DNA from 2 places in the Pectobacterium artocarpous genome. Region 2 is predicted to be linked to the other one. Evidence: predicted binding sites of a transcription regulator. Region 2 holds the regulator's gene; the other holds the start of a gene.

Region 1 (7,348 bases), on a different contig from region 2:
CTTTTGCCAAATGGTAACTGGCATCAAGGTTGTGTCGCCACGTATCATGACGCGCTTTTGCATCCAGCGTCACGTCGTAGTTATCCGTTTCTGTCGAGCTTTTCTTGTGAGACATGCCGGCGTCAATGTTGCCTTTCCAGGCAAAATCGGTCACCAGCGGCTTCTGTGCGACGATGGACGTGATTTCGGAAAGCGGCAATGTTTGCGGACCCGCGGCTTCGTTAGCAAGCGACGGGTTCGCGACGATAGCGCGGTTTTCGCTCGCTTTGATCGTCGGATACAGAACGCCTTTCTCGTAGCGTTCGCCTTGAATCACCAGACCATGGTCGGATTCAAAGGTTTTCACCTTGTCCCAGGCTACAGAAATCGAGCCAGCATAGTCGGTGTTGATAAAGAGTTTACCGCCGTCAAGTAGCGTGATTTTCCCTGTGAGCTTGTCGCCGTTGTTCAACCAAATGGTGTCAGCGCGGCTTTGTGTAATGCCAGCAGAGAGGACGATAACCAGGCTGAGGGAAGAGATTGCGTGTTTGGATAGTGTCATTATTGCCAAGTAAACAGTGGTGACAGGTATTGAGATGTCCGTCAGAGACAAAGACGCACAGCCGTTGATAACGAACCGGTTTAGCCCGGAACGGCAAACATTAACAGGAATCGTAGTGATGCTCTACCCGAAAACGGTAATTGATTAGAATGTAAATAGTTATAAAAGTTGTCATTGATGATTAACAGCTATAACGCGGTGTCTGTCACATTTTTAGGTTAATGAGAAGGCAATGCGGTATGCGGGGGAGGCCTCTCTGGTCTGAAACTACTCAGGCCAGAGAGGCGAGTACGAGAACGGATACTACGCGGTGCGTTGCGTACGTGATGCGCTGTTGTTACTAAGGAAACGCGAGGTCAGGAATGTCCTCACGCGTAGTACGATCCGCTCCTGGAAGAGCACACAGAGTGTCACGGTGGTGAGCAGGAAAATGATGTAGCCCGTCATGGAGAGCTGCACCTGACCTGCGGCGGCAATACACTGATCCCAGTCGCTGAAGCAGGCCATCGGATTGCCGCGCACCAGCTGTTCCAGCGTGCGGAACAGATTGAAGAGCGGAACGTGCAGCGCAAAGATCGAGAGCGATGCGGCACCCAGACGCGGGGACCAATGTCGTAGCCACTCGCTATTAGGTTCACGTGCCAGCGCGCTGAGACAGACCAGACCAACCTGCGTTGGCAGCAGCAAACCGTTGTGCAGCAGGAAATACCAATAGGCTTCGCCTTTGGTGAACAGCCAGGTGGCGACAAGGAAATTCACACTGATAAAGAGAGCGAGTGCATAGCGCTGGCCTTTGGTCAGCGGTGAACGATCTTTTTGACGATAATGACGGAATAGCGCATACCCCAAAATCCCGGCCAGAAATTCCGGCAGGCGGAAGATCGGCCCGCGCTGCAATAAGCCGGTATATGGCATGCCGAACTGCTGTTGCCAGATCACCCAAATCGGTGGCAGCAGATACAACAGGCAGACTATTCCCATCCACAGCCACGGATGGCGGCTGTTCAACAGACGCGGGGCCAGCAGCGGAAATGTCAGATAGAAAAAGAACAGTGTGGAAAGCGACCATAACGGGGCATTGAAGGTCAGGAAGTAAGGATTCCATGCCTGCAACATCAGCACCTGCAATAACCCGTTGAACGCCAACTGTGCATTTGTCATGTAATGGCGCAGCGATTCGGGGTCGGCGGCGGGATCGTTGGTGTCATAAATGACAAAACGCGCACTGGCGACTTGCCCTTCCGGTGGCACGGCCAGCCACTGCATGAGCGTAACGACGGCAATCGAAGCCAGCAGGGCAATAATATGAATGGGATAAAGATTAAAGAAGCGTTTGGCCCAGAACTGACGAGCCGGTTCACGCAGACGCCCGTCCTTAATGTAGACATGCGCGAGTAAAAAACCAGACAGAACAAAGAATGTGCTGGTGGCGAAGAATCCCATGCTGGTGAGCTCGTTCAGGAAAGGAATGCGCTCACGCTGGGGATAAACGTGGACCGTGTGATAAATCATCACATAGCAGCCGAGCAAAAATCGTAACCACTCCAGGCCGATAAATCGCTCTTTACTGACCTTCTTCATGTTGTTCCTCAACGTTAAACTCGGTGTAAAAGCCGAAAAATGCGATTACAAACTAGTTTAGACGAGAGCAACGTCACATTAATTAGGATAATGGCTATAAATGCCGGTTCCGTTTAGAAATCGTTTATATTTTGCGGGAATTCGGTCGCATTTCCACCCACTGTTTTTCATCAACGACTTTTTCTGGATGCCAGCCCGATGGGACCGATTGGACGCCTCAGACGCTGTGCCGTGCTCATGGATCAGCGTCTGGAATCCTGTTTTGCCAAATTCGAACTGAGCTATTAGCAGTTTGATATGCTGGCTACTAGGAGTTTGATATGCTGGCTACGCTGCGGTGTGCGGGTGCACCACACTGTCTGAGTCCGACCGAACTTTTCTCCACGCTGATGGTGACGTCAGGCACGATGACTCATCGACTCAAGCGCCTTGAAACGCGCGAATTTATCGAACGCGTGCAGAACGAGCAGGATGCGCGTAGTACGCTGGTGCAACTCACCGGCACGGGACTTGACCTGATTAATCGCGCCGTTGAGGCACACATTGAGAACGAGCGTCAGGTGTTATCCGTGCTGCCTGCCGAGGTTCTGGCTGCGCTTGATGTTAATCTCGCTGCGCTATTGTGCGGGCTGGAGAGTCATACTGGGCGTACTGTGCCTAAAGAGACGAAGTCATTCGCCGAACGAAACCTAATTGTGTCATTACAAAAGGAACTGAACGATGTCTGAATACCGTGCGTCAATCTGCTGGCAGCGTGATGGGCAAGATTTTATTGATAACCGCTACAGCCGGCTGCATCAGTGGCAGTTTGACGGGGGGATTACGCTGAGAGCCTCATCGTCGCCTCATGTCGTACCGCTGCCTTTTTCGCGGGAAGACGCGGTCGACCCTGAAGAAGCGCTAGTGGCCTCGCTGTCGAGCTGTCATATGCTGTGGTTTTTATCGATTGCGGCCAAAAAACGCTTCTGCGTCGATGATTATCAGGACCATGCGGTAGGAACGATGGGCGTGAACGCTGCGGGAAAAACGGCGATGCTGGACGTCACCCTGCGTCCGCAGGTGATATTTAGCGGTGAAAAACAGCCGACCGCCAAGCAATATGCCCAGTTGCACGAACTGGCGCATGATGCCTGTTACATCGCCCATTCGGTGAATTTCCCGGTGAACTGCGAACCGACATTAGGGATGAACCGCTGAGCTGAATGGGGTAAACGCGCAGTGGTCGTTGTAAGGGCTGCCGTAGAGGTCACAAACCAGCCCGTAACCGTAATCTTTTACCTGAGAAACTGCGGCCTGCTGGAAGTCAAAAAATCAATGGAAACCATCGGACAGCACCTCAGCGTATCGCGTGCGTCGGTGTATTTGTATGCGAAGGAGTAAGAAAATGATGTCTTTACACTACAGCCTTTGGTGCGTTAACTCGCTGACGTAACAGAACGTTTCTTTATTAACTCAGATTCAGGGATGGCTATTTAGCGATGTCGGCGAATCTTGTGCGTTGCATTGTCGGCGCTTGTCTTTATACTGTATAAAAAAACAGTAATCTGGTCGAGCAATGAAACGATACCTTCCGGAGCACAGCCCCAATAAGCAGGCGTTAGATCTTTATGCGAATACCGTGCCTGCGGGGTTCCCCAGTCCTGCTAATGATTATGTTGAACAGCGTATCGACCTGAATACGCTATGCGTTCGCCATCCTTCAGCGACCTATTTTGTTCGCGTCTCTGGTCAATCGATGGTTGAGGGCGGTATTCACGATGGCGATCTGGTGGTGGTCGATAGCGCATTGCAGGCGCGTCATGGCGATATCATTATCGCTGCGCTGGACGGCGAATTCACCATCAAACAGCTACAGTTGACGCCTACCCGGGCCCTGCTTCCTATGAATGTTGCCTATATTCCGATTTTGATTAACGACAGCGACAGCCTCGAGATTTTTGGCGTTGTGACTTACGTTATACATGCGACACGCTGATGTACGTATTGGTAGATGTGAATACGTTTTACGCCAGCTGTGAAAAAATTTTTCGCCCTGATCTGGCAGGCAAACCGGTCATTGTGCTAAGCAACAACGATGGCTGTGTGATTTCTCGCTCCGATGAAGTAAAACAGATTGGGATAAAAATGGGGGTGCCGCTGTTTCAAATTCGTGCGTTAATTCAACAACACAATATTGCTGTGTTTTCCTCCAATTATGCGCTTTACGCTGATATGTCGGCGCGCGTAATGAGTATTCTGGAAGAGATGGCACCAGCGGTGGAAATATACAGTATCGATGAGGCGTTTTTGAACGTGCCCGGTGTGGCGCACTGTACATCACTTGAGGCTTTTGGACAGCAGATTAGAGCACGGGTAAAACAAGAAGCGCATTTGAGCGTCGGTGTCGGTATTGCGCCGACCAAGACCTTGTCTAAACTGGCTAACCATGCGGCAAAAACCTGGCGTAAAACGAATGGCGTGGTGGACTTGTCCAGCCCGGTACGTCAGGAGAAACTGCTGGCGATTACGCCCGTCGCTGATGTTTGGGGCATTGGGCGACGGCTGGCGCGCAGGATGGAATCAATGGGCATTGAGAATGCGTTGACGCTGGCACGCTGCGATCTAGCCTATATCCGCAGAAACTTCAGCGTAGCGATAGAACGAACGGTTCGGGAACTCCGCGGTCAGCCTTGTTTGGACATAGAGGAACTGGCTCCCGCCAAACAGCAGATACTCTGTTCCCGCTCATTTAGCTCGCGTATTACCGAATATGTTCACCTGCGTCAGGCGGTGTGTCGTTATGCTGAGCGCGCCGCAGAGAAATTACGCCATGAGAACCAGTACTGTTGCCAGATTTCCGTCTTTATCCGCACCAGTCCCCATGTTGCACTGGGGGAATATTATGGCGATCAGGCGACCCGCGTGATCCACATCCCGACCAACGATACACGCGACATTATCGCACTCTCGGTAGATGCGCTGGACCGTATCTGGAAACCTGGCTATCGCTATTGCAAAGCCGGCGTGGTGTTATCCGATTTCTACCTGCAAGGCGTAGCGCAATTGGATATGTTTGATGCGCGTAAACCGTATGCGAACAGCGCTAGTTTGATGGACGCCATAGATCGTATCAATCATTCGGGTAAAGGGAAAATCTGGTTCGCAGGACAGGGGATTAACCCCGGTTGGTCAATGAAACGAGAGTGGCTTTCGCCCGCTTATACTACGCGAGCTGAAGAGGTAAAGGTCGTTAAATCATGATATTGCCTGAAAAAATGCCGGATATTTATGAATATCCAGAGCATCTGCGTACCGAGCTGGCCGGGTTGCCTGCTGCGCCCGGCGTTTACCTTTTCCACGGCGACAGCGAAACATTACCGCTGTACATTGGGAAGAGTATCAACATTCGTTCACGCGTATTATCCCACATGCGTACGCGTAAAGAAGCAAGGTTGCTGAGACAGACTCGGCGCATTACGTGTATCGAAACGGCAGGGGAAATTGGGGCGCTGCTACTAGAAGCGCAACTGATTAAGCAGCAGGTGCCGCTTTTTAACAAACGGCTGCGGCGTTCGCGTCAACTGTGCGCGCTCCATTTTGATGGAAAACGTGTTGACGTGGTCTATGCTAAACAGCTCGATTTCTCCAGAACGCCTGACCTTTACGGTTTGTTTAGCCACCGTCTCGCAGCGGTAAACGCGTTGAAGACCTTGGCTGATGAAGAAAAGTTATGCCTGGGAGTATTGGGTATTGAACATCTGCCCGCAGGCAGAGCGTGTTTTCGCCATGCGTTGAAAAAATGCGCAGGAGCCTGCTGTGGTAAAGAATCTGTCGCGGCACATCACGCAAGGCTGACAAACCGACTCAATGCCATGAAACTGAACTGTTGGGCGTATCCAGGGAAGATTGCCATTAAAGAAGCGCGTCAGGGGAAGACGGATTATCACATCATTCACAACTGGTTTTATTTGGGAACCGTGGCGAGGTTATCAGAGGTTGCTGCTTTAAAGCAGGTCACGGCAAATTTTGATAGCGACGGCTATAAAATTTTATGTAAACCGATCGTGAGTGGCTGCGTGGATATTATTGTGCTGGATGAATGAGATAAATACACATCGTCAGATTTTTATTGGCAGTCTGCCGATCGTTTATGAAATCCTTGTCTATAATTGGATTCGCGTCTTATCTGTCAAGGATTGGCGTTTATACGGGTATGATGAAATAAAAGCGAGGTGGTTATGGGAATTCTATCCTGGATTATTTTTGGCTTGATTGCGGGGATTCTGGCTAAGTGGATTATGCCCGGTAAAGACGGTGGCGGCTTTATCCTGACGGTGTTGCTCGGGATTGTCGGTGCAGTCGTGGGTGGCTATATCAGCGTTTTCTTTGGGTTCGGCCGGGTCGATGGCTTTAACTTTGGCAGTTTTGTGGTGGCGATTGTTGGCGCGATTGTCGTGCTGTGGGTCTACCGCAAGATTCGAGACTAGTACTATATCCGTTGCCCCTGTTCAGGGGCAACGTGCTTTCTTTCCTTATTCCTGTCTGATTAACTTCCCACATTCGCTGATACGGTCAGTGCGCCACGATTAATGCGTGACGATGCTATCCAGCGCGCGCAGGTGTTCCGGCTGCCACGATAGGTTGACTTCGGTGCCGGCTTTCCAGTGCGGCTGAATATCGCTGGCAGGGAGTTTCACCATAAACTGTGGCTGACCCGCTACTTCCGTCATCATCCTGACGTGATCGCCCAGATAGATGAACTGCTGAATACGTGCGGTGACCTGCTGCATGCCGTCATCGATGTGGGTCGCGTTGACGTGAATACGTTCCGGACGGATGCAGAGCGTAATTTGTCGGCCCGGCGAACTGGGGCGGACTTTCAGCGCGCGCAGCGAGGTACCGTCATCCAGCGTTGCCCGATAGAATGCCCCTTCGGCCTCGGCGCGCGTGGCGAGCAGCGTATTGTTTTCACCGATAAACTGCGCCACAAACGCGTTTTCCGGTTTTTCGTAGATGTCGCTGGGGCTGTCCATCTGCTGAATCACGCCATCGTTAAACACGGCGACGCGGTTGGACATGGTCATGGCTTCGCTCTGGTCATGGGTGACGTACACCACAGTTAATTCCAGCGACTGATGCAGCTCTTTGATTTCCAACTGCATATGTTCGCGTAGTTGCTTATCCAACGCGCCCAGCGGTTCATCCATCAGCACCAGCTTTGGCTCGAAAACCAGTGCGCGAGCCAGC
Region 2 (7,348 bases):
AGTGCGATCTGTCGCACGACGTCGGCAAGCGTAATCCGGCGATGATGGATGACGATGCTGGCGATCAGCGACGGTAAGACCAACAGATGCTGGATGTTATTGCGATAGTACGTCATCAGAACGGCCTGCTCGCGCGGCAGGATGATGATATCGCCAATACTGTCCTTCTCGACTTCGAACTTGTTCATGCTCAGCGCATGTTCCAACAGTTCATCCGCTGTCTTTTTGGGAACCGTAATATCCTTGTGGTAAGGAACCTGGCGCAGCAGTTGTAGATAGCAATCCAGCTGTTCTTGCATTTGTTCGCGCGTCAACGAGCGCTGGCGCGATGCCAGCAAGGCCGTCGAACACAGGTTCATCGCGTTTGCTGCCGCAGAATTATTGATGCGTACCATGATATCCATAGAGATATCCTGCACCGTCGGCGTGAGCCAGCTTGGGCGCTGTGCTTCGATGGGATCAATCGCATCACGCCATTGCGGAACATGCTGGTTCAGGTAGGTGGTCAGCGGGAGCGGTTCGCCGAAGTTCACATAACCCTGGCCCAAATTGCGTAGTTTGCGTAAACCACGCACCATCTGCATAAAGCCTTCTTTTTCCTTCACCGCGCCGCGCAGCTCTTTCGCATAGGTGCCGACTTCCATCACATGCTCGTAACCGACATAAATCGGCACCAGCGTGATAGGGCGCGTGCCGCCTCTGAGCATGGCCTGAATGGTCATGGCTAGCGTACCGGTTTTAGGTTCCAACAGACGACCCGTGCGCGAACGTCCACCTTCCATAAAGTATTCCACCGAATAGCCGCGGGCAAACAATTCACCCAGATATTCACGGAAAATCGTGGAATACAGCTTGTTGCCCTTGAAGGTACGACGAATGAAGAAAGCGCCAAGACGACGGAAGATCGGGCCTGCGGGCCAGAAATTAAGATTGATGCCTGCGGCGATGTGCGGCGGCACTAAGCCCTGATGGTACAGGACGTAGGACAACAACAGATAGTCCATATGGCTGCGGTGGCAGGGCACATAGACGATACCGTGACCATCCTGCGCCAACTGGCGAACGCGTTCGGCGTTATGGACGTTGATCCCCTGATAAAGGCGGTTCCACGTCCAGCTTAAAACGCGATCCGACAGACGCACGGCCTCGTAGGAAAAGTCAGCGGCGATTTCTTCCATCAGCGCAATCGCGTTCTGCTGCGCTTTTTCATGGGAAATCTTCTTACTGCGTGCTTCATCGTCTACGGCTTTCTTGATCGCTTTGGAATCCAGCAGCTTATTAAACAGCTCCTGACGTACCGGCAAGCGCGGGCCAACTGCCGCCAAACGTTGGCGGGAGAAGTGCATACGCGCGACACGCGCCAGTTTGTGGGCTATGGTTTTGTCAGTGCCATGCTCGGTCGCCATATAGCGCAGCGACACTGGGCTGGAGAAGCGGACAAAACTGTCACGCCCTAACCACAGGACGGCAAAGAATTTCTCAATGCCGTTTAGCAATCGCAGATGCGGTGTGGCCTGAGAGTGGCCTTCCCGACCTGGAGAGCGCCCAAACATCACGGAAACTGGCACCATCTGCACGTCTAAATCTGGATTGGCGCGATGCAGATCCAAGTAATCGTGGAACAGTTTGACAGATTTCTGTTTGGGAACGTAATAGCGGAAAACGCGCGGCCCGTCATTAATAAAGACATGGCTAGGGAGTTCGACGCCATTGAATTCGAGCGATTGCGAGGGATCGGGCAAGCCCAATGCCAGGCATTTCGCACGTAGCGTCAAGAGATCCGCCTGAGAGTTGTAAGGCAGAACATAGAGTATAGGACGTGAGGGATCTAACCCCAGCTCGGTCACTGGATCTGCGGGAATAACTTTGCTTTTAACCAGCAGTTTCAGCGGAATATTCAATAAGTTATAGTAAATTTTACGCCAGCCTGACATAACAACTTGGAGCCTCTTGTTAGCAATGCGCCGCAAGGATACCAGAAACTGCAGCGGAGATCTGTGGTGATGAGACAACACAGGCGAGTTAAAATGCGAACTATTTTGCATAAATAGCGGAGGATAAATGAATAAAGCAACGGGGATGACCCGGATTATTAAGGCAACCGGTTATTCTCTTAAGGGACTACAGCAGGCGTGGCAGCATGAGGTGGCCTTTCGTCAGGAAACCATATTGACGATTGTCGGCGTGGTTATTGCGTGTTTGCTGCGGGTTACGCTGGTTGAGAAGCTGCTGCTGATCGGGTCTGTGGTATTGATTATGCTATTTGAGCTGGCTAACAGCGCCATTGAAGCCGTTGTTGATCGCATTGGCCCTGAGCACCACGAATTATCTGGTCGGGCGAAAGATATCGGATCGGCGGCTGTTTTTGTTGCCATCTTGTTAGCTGCTGTCGTGTGGGGCAGCATCCTCTGGCAACATTTTGCCTGACGGTACGCATAAATGAATAAAAGTCAGAGGCTTTGTCTATATCTTCATTCCCAATTGTGGCTTACCTGTATATACTCACAGCAAGACTGTATAAACAACCAGGGGGCGGAATGAAAGTATTAACAGCAAGGCAGCAGCAGGTTTATGACCTGATCCGCGATCATATTGCGCAGACCGGAATGCCGCCAACGCGTGCGGAAATTGCTCAACAACTGGGATTTCGCTCTCCCAATGCGGCTGAAGAACATCTAAAAGCGCTGGCGCGTAAAGGCGTGATTGAAATTGTCTCAGGCGCTTCTCGCGGTATTCGTCTGCTGATGGAAGAAGAAGCGGGTATTCCTCTGGTTGGTCGTGTGGCCGCAGGTGAGCCTCTGCTGGCACAGGAACATATTGAATGTCACTATCAGGTTGACCCTGCTATGTTCAAACCCTGCGCAGATTTTTTGCTGCGGGTGAGCGGCATGTCGATGAAAAATATCGGTATATTGGATGGTGATTTGCTGGCCGTACATAAAACGGAAGATGTGCGCAACGGTCAGATTGTCGTGGCACGCATTGAAGATGAAGTGACGGTAAAACGCCTGAAAAAGCAAGGTAATATGGTGCACCTTCTCGCTGAAAATGAAGAGTTTGCCCCGATTGTTGTCGACCTGAGTGAGCAAAGTTTTTCTATAGAAGGCTTAGCGGTTGGCGTCATTCGCAACAGCGACTGGAGCTGACGGTTCACAGAGATGCACTGCTCATCTGTCCAGTTCAGTGCATCGCGTTCTGCGTGTTAATCGCTTCATGTGTTAAGTGCTCCATGTGTTAATCTGCTAGCAGTATACATTTAGTTACATTTCACGTGAGTTTTCTCCAGCTCTTCTTACCGCCTGTTTTTTCACTGCTTTCTACCGCGTATTTCTTTTCTGTGTGCTCATACTAGTTACAGATTCCTTGTTTTTTATTTTAAGTGAAATATTCGGCTATAATTTTTATTAAGGTAAGCATTTTTATCTTAAGTGATCATTTTGTGATTGATCATTAGCCAGCACATTTAGGTTAGCCCGGTAATCAAGGGAGACAGTGGCGAAGAAAACGATGATGATTCACACGATGATGCTGCTTACTGAATTAACCTATTTATCTGACACTGGCGCCTACGTCGGTAGTCACGATTCCTTGATGCGCAATACACCTAAGGTACGGAGATTCTTATGAATAAAGACCAAGCCAGCGGTAACTGGAAACAGTTTAAAGGTAAAGCGAAAGAGCAATGGGGCAAATTAACGGATGACGACCTGACGGTCATCGAAGGTAAACGTGACCAACTGGTGGGGAGAATCCAAGAGCGTTACGGGTACGAAAAAGAAGCGGCAGAGAAAGAAGTGAAACACTGGGAAGAGCACCACAAATATCACTGGTAGCGAACGCGATACTTATCCGCAGAAAGGGACGATAGCCCTCGAGGCTATCGTTTTTTGTATCTAGAAAACCCTTGCCACACGGGAGGTTCCATCAATGAGCGCTAACGTTTTTTAATCGGAACCGTATGGTCGTGATCGCAATGATCCGGCTGATTGCACGCTGCCACTTCCTGACAGCCGCCACACAGCCCGTGAGCTTCCACAACGCTGTGGCGTAGCGTAAATCCCGACTGCTGTGCCAGGCTACGTAATATTTCTTCCACACCTTCGGTTTGACGTTCCGTGACCTGCCCGCAGCGGTCGCAGATGAACAGAGCCGACGTATGGCTGTGGTCTTCGATATGGTGGCACAGCACGTAGCTGTTGTTTGATTCGACTCGATGAATGAAGCCTTGTTCCAGCAGAAAATCCAGCGCGCGATAGACGGTCGGCGGTTTCGCCTGAGGCTCGGAAACGCGCAGCAGATCCAGCAGGTCATAAGCGCTGATAGCACCGGACTGCTGTGCCATAAGGCGTAAGACCTCTAACCGCTGCGGCGTGAGACGCACGGCGCGCTGCTGACAAATCTGTTCAGCCTGGGCAAGAAGTTTGTCCTGTTTGGTTGAATCCATTGTCATATCATCCTGACGCATTGAGGAACAAGACGGATATCTTACCACGACTGAATAAAAACGCCGAACTGGCAGCGTTTTCCTGCGAAAACAACGAACAGGGAGACTACACGACCAGATCGATGAGCAACGCCCGTAACGGTGCTTCTGCTTGTAGCGTCAACGTGGTTTCTTCTTTGATGAAGGCTCCGTCGCCGCAGTGTAAAGCTTCACTGTGCTGGTCGCCTTTTACCACCATTGAACCATGGATCAACTGAAGGTATGCCTGATTCCCCTGTAGCGCGATCGTGCTTTGCTCATTCTGCTGGAGATCAACATGATGGATCCAAACCTGCTGGCGCAGTTGCAGGCTGTTCTGTTCACCTTCTGGCGAAGCAAGCAGAGTATGACTTGATGAATCCAATTCCATACGCTGTAATGGACTGTTCTCACGGCTCTGGCAGGCGTTCAGCCACAATTGCATACGCGTCAGAGCCTTACTGGCGTTGATATTATGTTCGCTATAGCTGACGTTCGACTGAGTCGCGAGCAACAGAACATCGCCAGCTTTGGCCTGAACGTGGCGGCCGTTGCTGTCGCGGTATTCAGCTTCGCCATGAAGAATAATGTTCAGAATATCAACCTGTGGGTAGGTGCGTGGCTGGAATGATGCCCCCGGCGCTAATACTTCCTGATTGAGCACGCGCAGAGAAGCGTAGCCCAGCAATTGTGGGTCAAAATAGTGACCAAAAGAGAAGGTGTAGCGTGCCTGCAACCAGCCATAGTCGGCTTGGCCGCATTGCCCCGCTGCTCTTCGTGTGATCATAATTTTTATCCCCCCAGATAATTATTTATTAAACCGATAGTAATTGTGTAGACGTTGGATTGTTAGCTAGTTAATCTGGTGGGTATATTCAAAATTCCTGAATGAGTACCAAGATGGCGAAAGAACGAGCATTGACGCTGGAAGCCTTGAGGGTGATGGATGCGATCGATCGTCGTGGCAGCTTTGCCGCTGCGGCAGACGAGTTGGGTAGGGTGCCTTCGGCGCTGAGCTATACCATGCAGAAACTGGAAGAAGAGCTAGATGTGGTGTTGTTCGATCGTTCCGGGCATCGTACTAAATTCACGAATGTCGGGCGCATGCTGCTGGAACGCGGACGTATCCTGCTGGAAGCTGCGGATAAGCTCACGACAGATGCTGAAGCACTGGCGCGAGGTTGGGAAACGCACCTGACGATTGTCACTGAAGCGCTTATTCCGACTCAGCGGCTTTTTCCATTAATCGATAAGCTGGCGCTTAAAGCGAATACGCAAGTATCAATTTTGACGGAAGTGCTGGCGGGGGCGTGGGAACGTCTTGAGCAAGGGCGTGCCGATATCGTGATTGCGCCGGACATGCATTTTCGTGCGTCTTCCGAAATGAATACCCGCAAACTGTACACGATGAATAACGTGTATGTCGCCAGCCCTGAACACCCCATTCATCAGGAACCTGAGCCGCTGTCGGATGCCACTCGTGTGAAATATCGCGGGATTGCGGTGGCGGATACTGCACGCGAACGTCCGGTGCTGACCGTGCAATTGCTCGACAAACAGCAGCGTCTGACGGTGAGCTCGCTGGATGATAAGCGGCGTGCGCTGTTGGCTGGCTTAGGCGTCGCGACAATACCTTATCCGATGGTGGCGCAAGATATTGCCGAAGGGCGTTTGCTGGTTATTGGGCCGGAACATCAGATGGAAAGCCAGATTATTATGGCGTGGCGGCGAGACAGCATGGGCGAGGCGAAATCCTGGTTCCTGCGTGAAATTCCAAAACTGCTTAACCAGCCCTGAGTCCCCACTTTTCTACGGCAAGGTGTCGCTCTACACCTTGCCTTCACTTTATCGCTAATCGACAACATCTCAGTATAAACTGACAAACGTCTTATCACGGTGGTGAGGCTGGTTCAGATCTTGCTCTGGGCCCAGCGAAATCACGCCATGCGGATTAATCGTGCCGTGGCTACGATAGTAGTGGTGACGAATATGCGCCATATCGACGGTATCGGCGATGCCAGGCATCTGATAAATATCACGCAGAAAACCGAACAGATTGGGATAATCGCTCAGGCGATATTTATCGCATTTAAAATGCGTGTTATACACAGGATCGAAACGGATCAGCGTCGTCCACAGGCGCAGATCGGCTTCGGTTAACCGATCACTGGTCAGATAGCGCTGTTTTGCCAGAATAGTTTCCAGATCGGATAACGCGGCAAAAACGGTCGTTGCTGATTCATCATAGGCCGACTGGCTGGTTGCAAAACCGGCTTTATAAACGCCGTTGTTGACCTTGTCGTAAATCCAGCCGTTCAACTCATCAATCCGAGCGCGCAGCGCTTCTGGGTAATAGTCCCCTGCGTTTGCGCCCATGCCATCAAACGCGCTATTCAACATGCGGATGATATCAGCGGATTCGTTACTGACAATGGTGTGCTGCTCGGTGTCCCATAGGACTGGCACGGTCACGCGGCCACTGTAGTCCGGTTTGGCATGCAGGTAGAGTTGGTAGAGGAATTCATGCTGATAGAGCGAGTCTCCCGTCGCGCCGTCAAAGTCAGTGCCGAACGTCCAGCCGTGATCGAGCATTAGCGGATGAACCACCGAAACCGTGATGTGATTCTCTAATCCCTTCAACTGCCGCATAAGCAGCGTGCGGTGCGCCCACGGGCAGGCGAGCGAAACATAGAGATGATAACGACCGGACTGGGCAGGAAAGCCACCGTTGCCTGTGGGGCCGGGGGCACCATTGGGCGTGACCCAGTTGCGGAATGCGGATTCTGAACGCTTGAAGTGGCCGCCGGTAGATTTGGTTTCATACCAGGTATCGTGCCATACGCCGTCAACCAGTTGTCCCATAAATCCTCCCGTTCGTGTGTGATG

What was found. The regulator LexA, encoded in region 2, represses DNA repair genes until DNA is damaged. The targets are predictions, from matches to a motif close to TNCTGTATGTACATACAGNA.
Region 1: umuD (translesion error-prone DNA polymerase V autoproteolytic subunit) is a predicted target of LexA. The motif match lies at 3,645-3,664, and genes of this name have one in related genera.

The regions. Positions count from the first base shown of each region.
Region 1 covers NZ_JBJXVK010000001.1:159,654-167,001, forward strand. Annotated here, with positions in the region: gene ACKQAD_RS00690 (DUF481 domain-containing protein) at 1-541, opposite strand, end outside; gene ACKQAD_RS00695 (acyltransferase family protein) at 845-2,122, opposite strand; partial or broken gene ACKQAD_RS00700 (MarR family winged helix-turn-helix transcriptional regulator) at 2,249-2,850, shown strand; gene ACKQAD_RS00705 (OsmC family protein) at 2,843-3,319, shown strand; partial or broken gene ACKQAD_RS00710 (helix-turn-helix domain-containing protein) at 3,392-3,502, shown strand; gene umuD (translesion error-prone DNA polymerase V autoproteolytic subunit) at 3,678-4,097, shown strand; gene umuC (translesion error-prone DNA polymerase V subunit UmuC) at 4,097-5,362, shown strand; gene cho (excinuclease Cho) at 5,359-6,204, shown strand; gene ACKQAD_RS00730 (GlsB/YeaQ/YmgE family stress response membrane protein) at 6,340-6,588, shown strand; gene ACKQAD_RS00735 (ABC transporter ATP-binding protein) at 6,688-7,348, opposite strand, start outside.
Region 2 covers NZ_JBJXVK010000016.1:17,765-25,112, forward strand. Annotated here, with positions in the region: gene plsB (glycerol-3-phosphate 1-O-acyltransferase PlsB) at 1-1,934, opposite strand, end outside; gene ACKQAD_RS11690 (diacylglycerol kinase) at 2,062-2,427, shown strand; gene lexA (transcriptional repressor LexA) at 2,538-3,146, shown strand; gene ACKQAD_RS11700 (CsbD family protein) at 3,624-3,833, shown strand; gene zur (zinc uptake transcriptional repressor Zur) at 3,935-4,444, opposite strand; gene ACKQAD_RS11710 (pirin family protein) at 4,551-5,249, opposite strand; gene ACKQAD_RS11715 (LysR family transcriptional regulator) at 5,363-6,259, shown strand; gene ACKQAD_RS11720 (glutathione S-transferase family protein) at 6,329-7,324, opposite strand.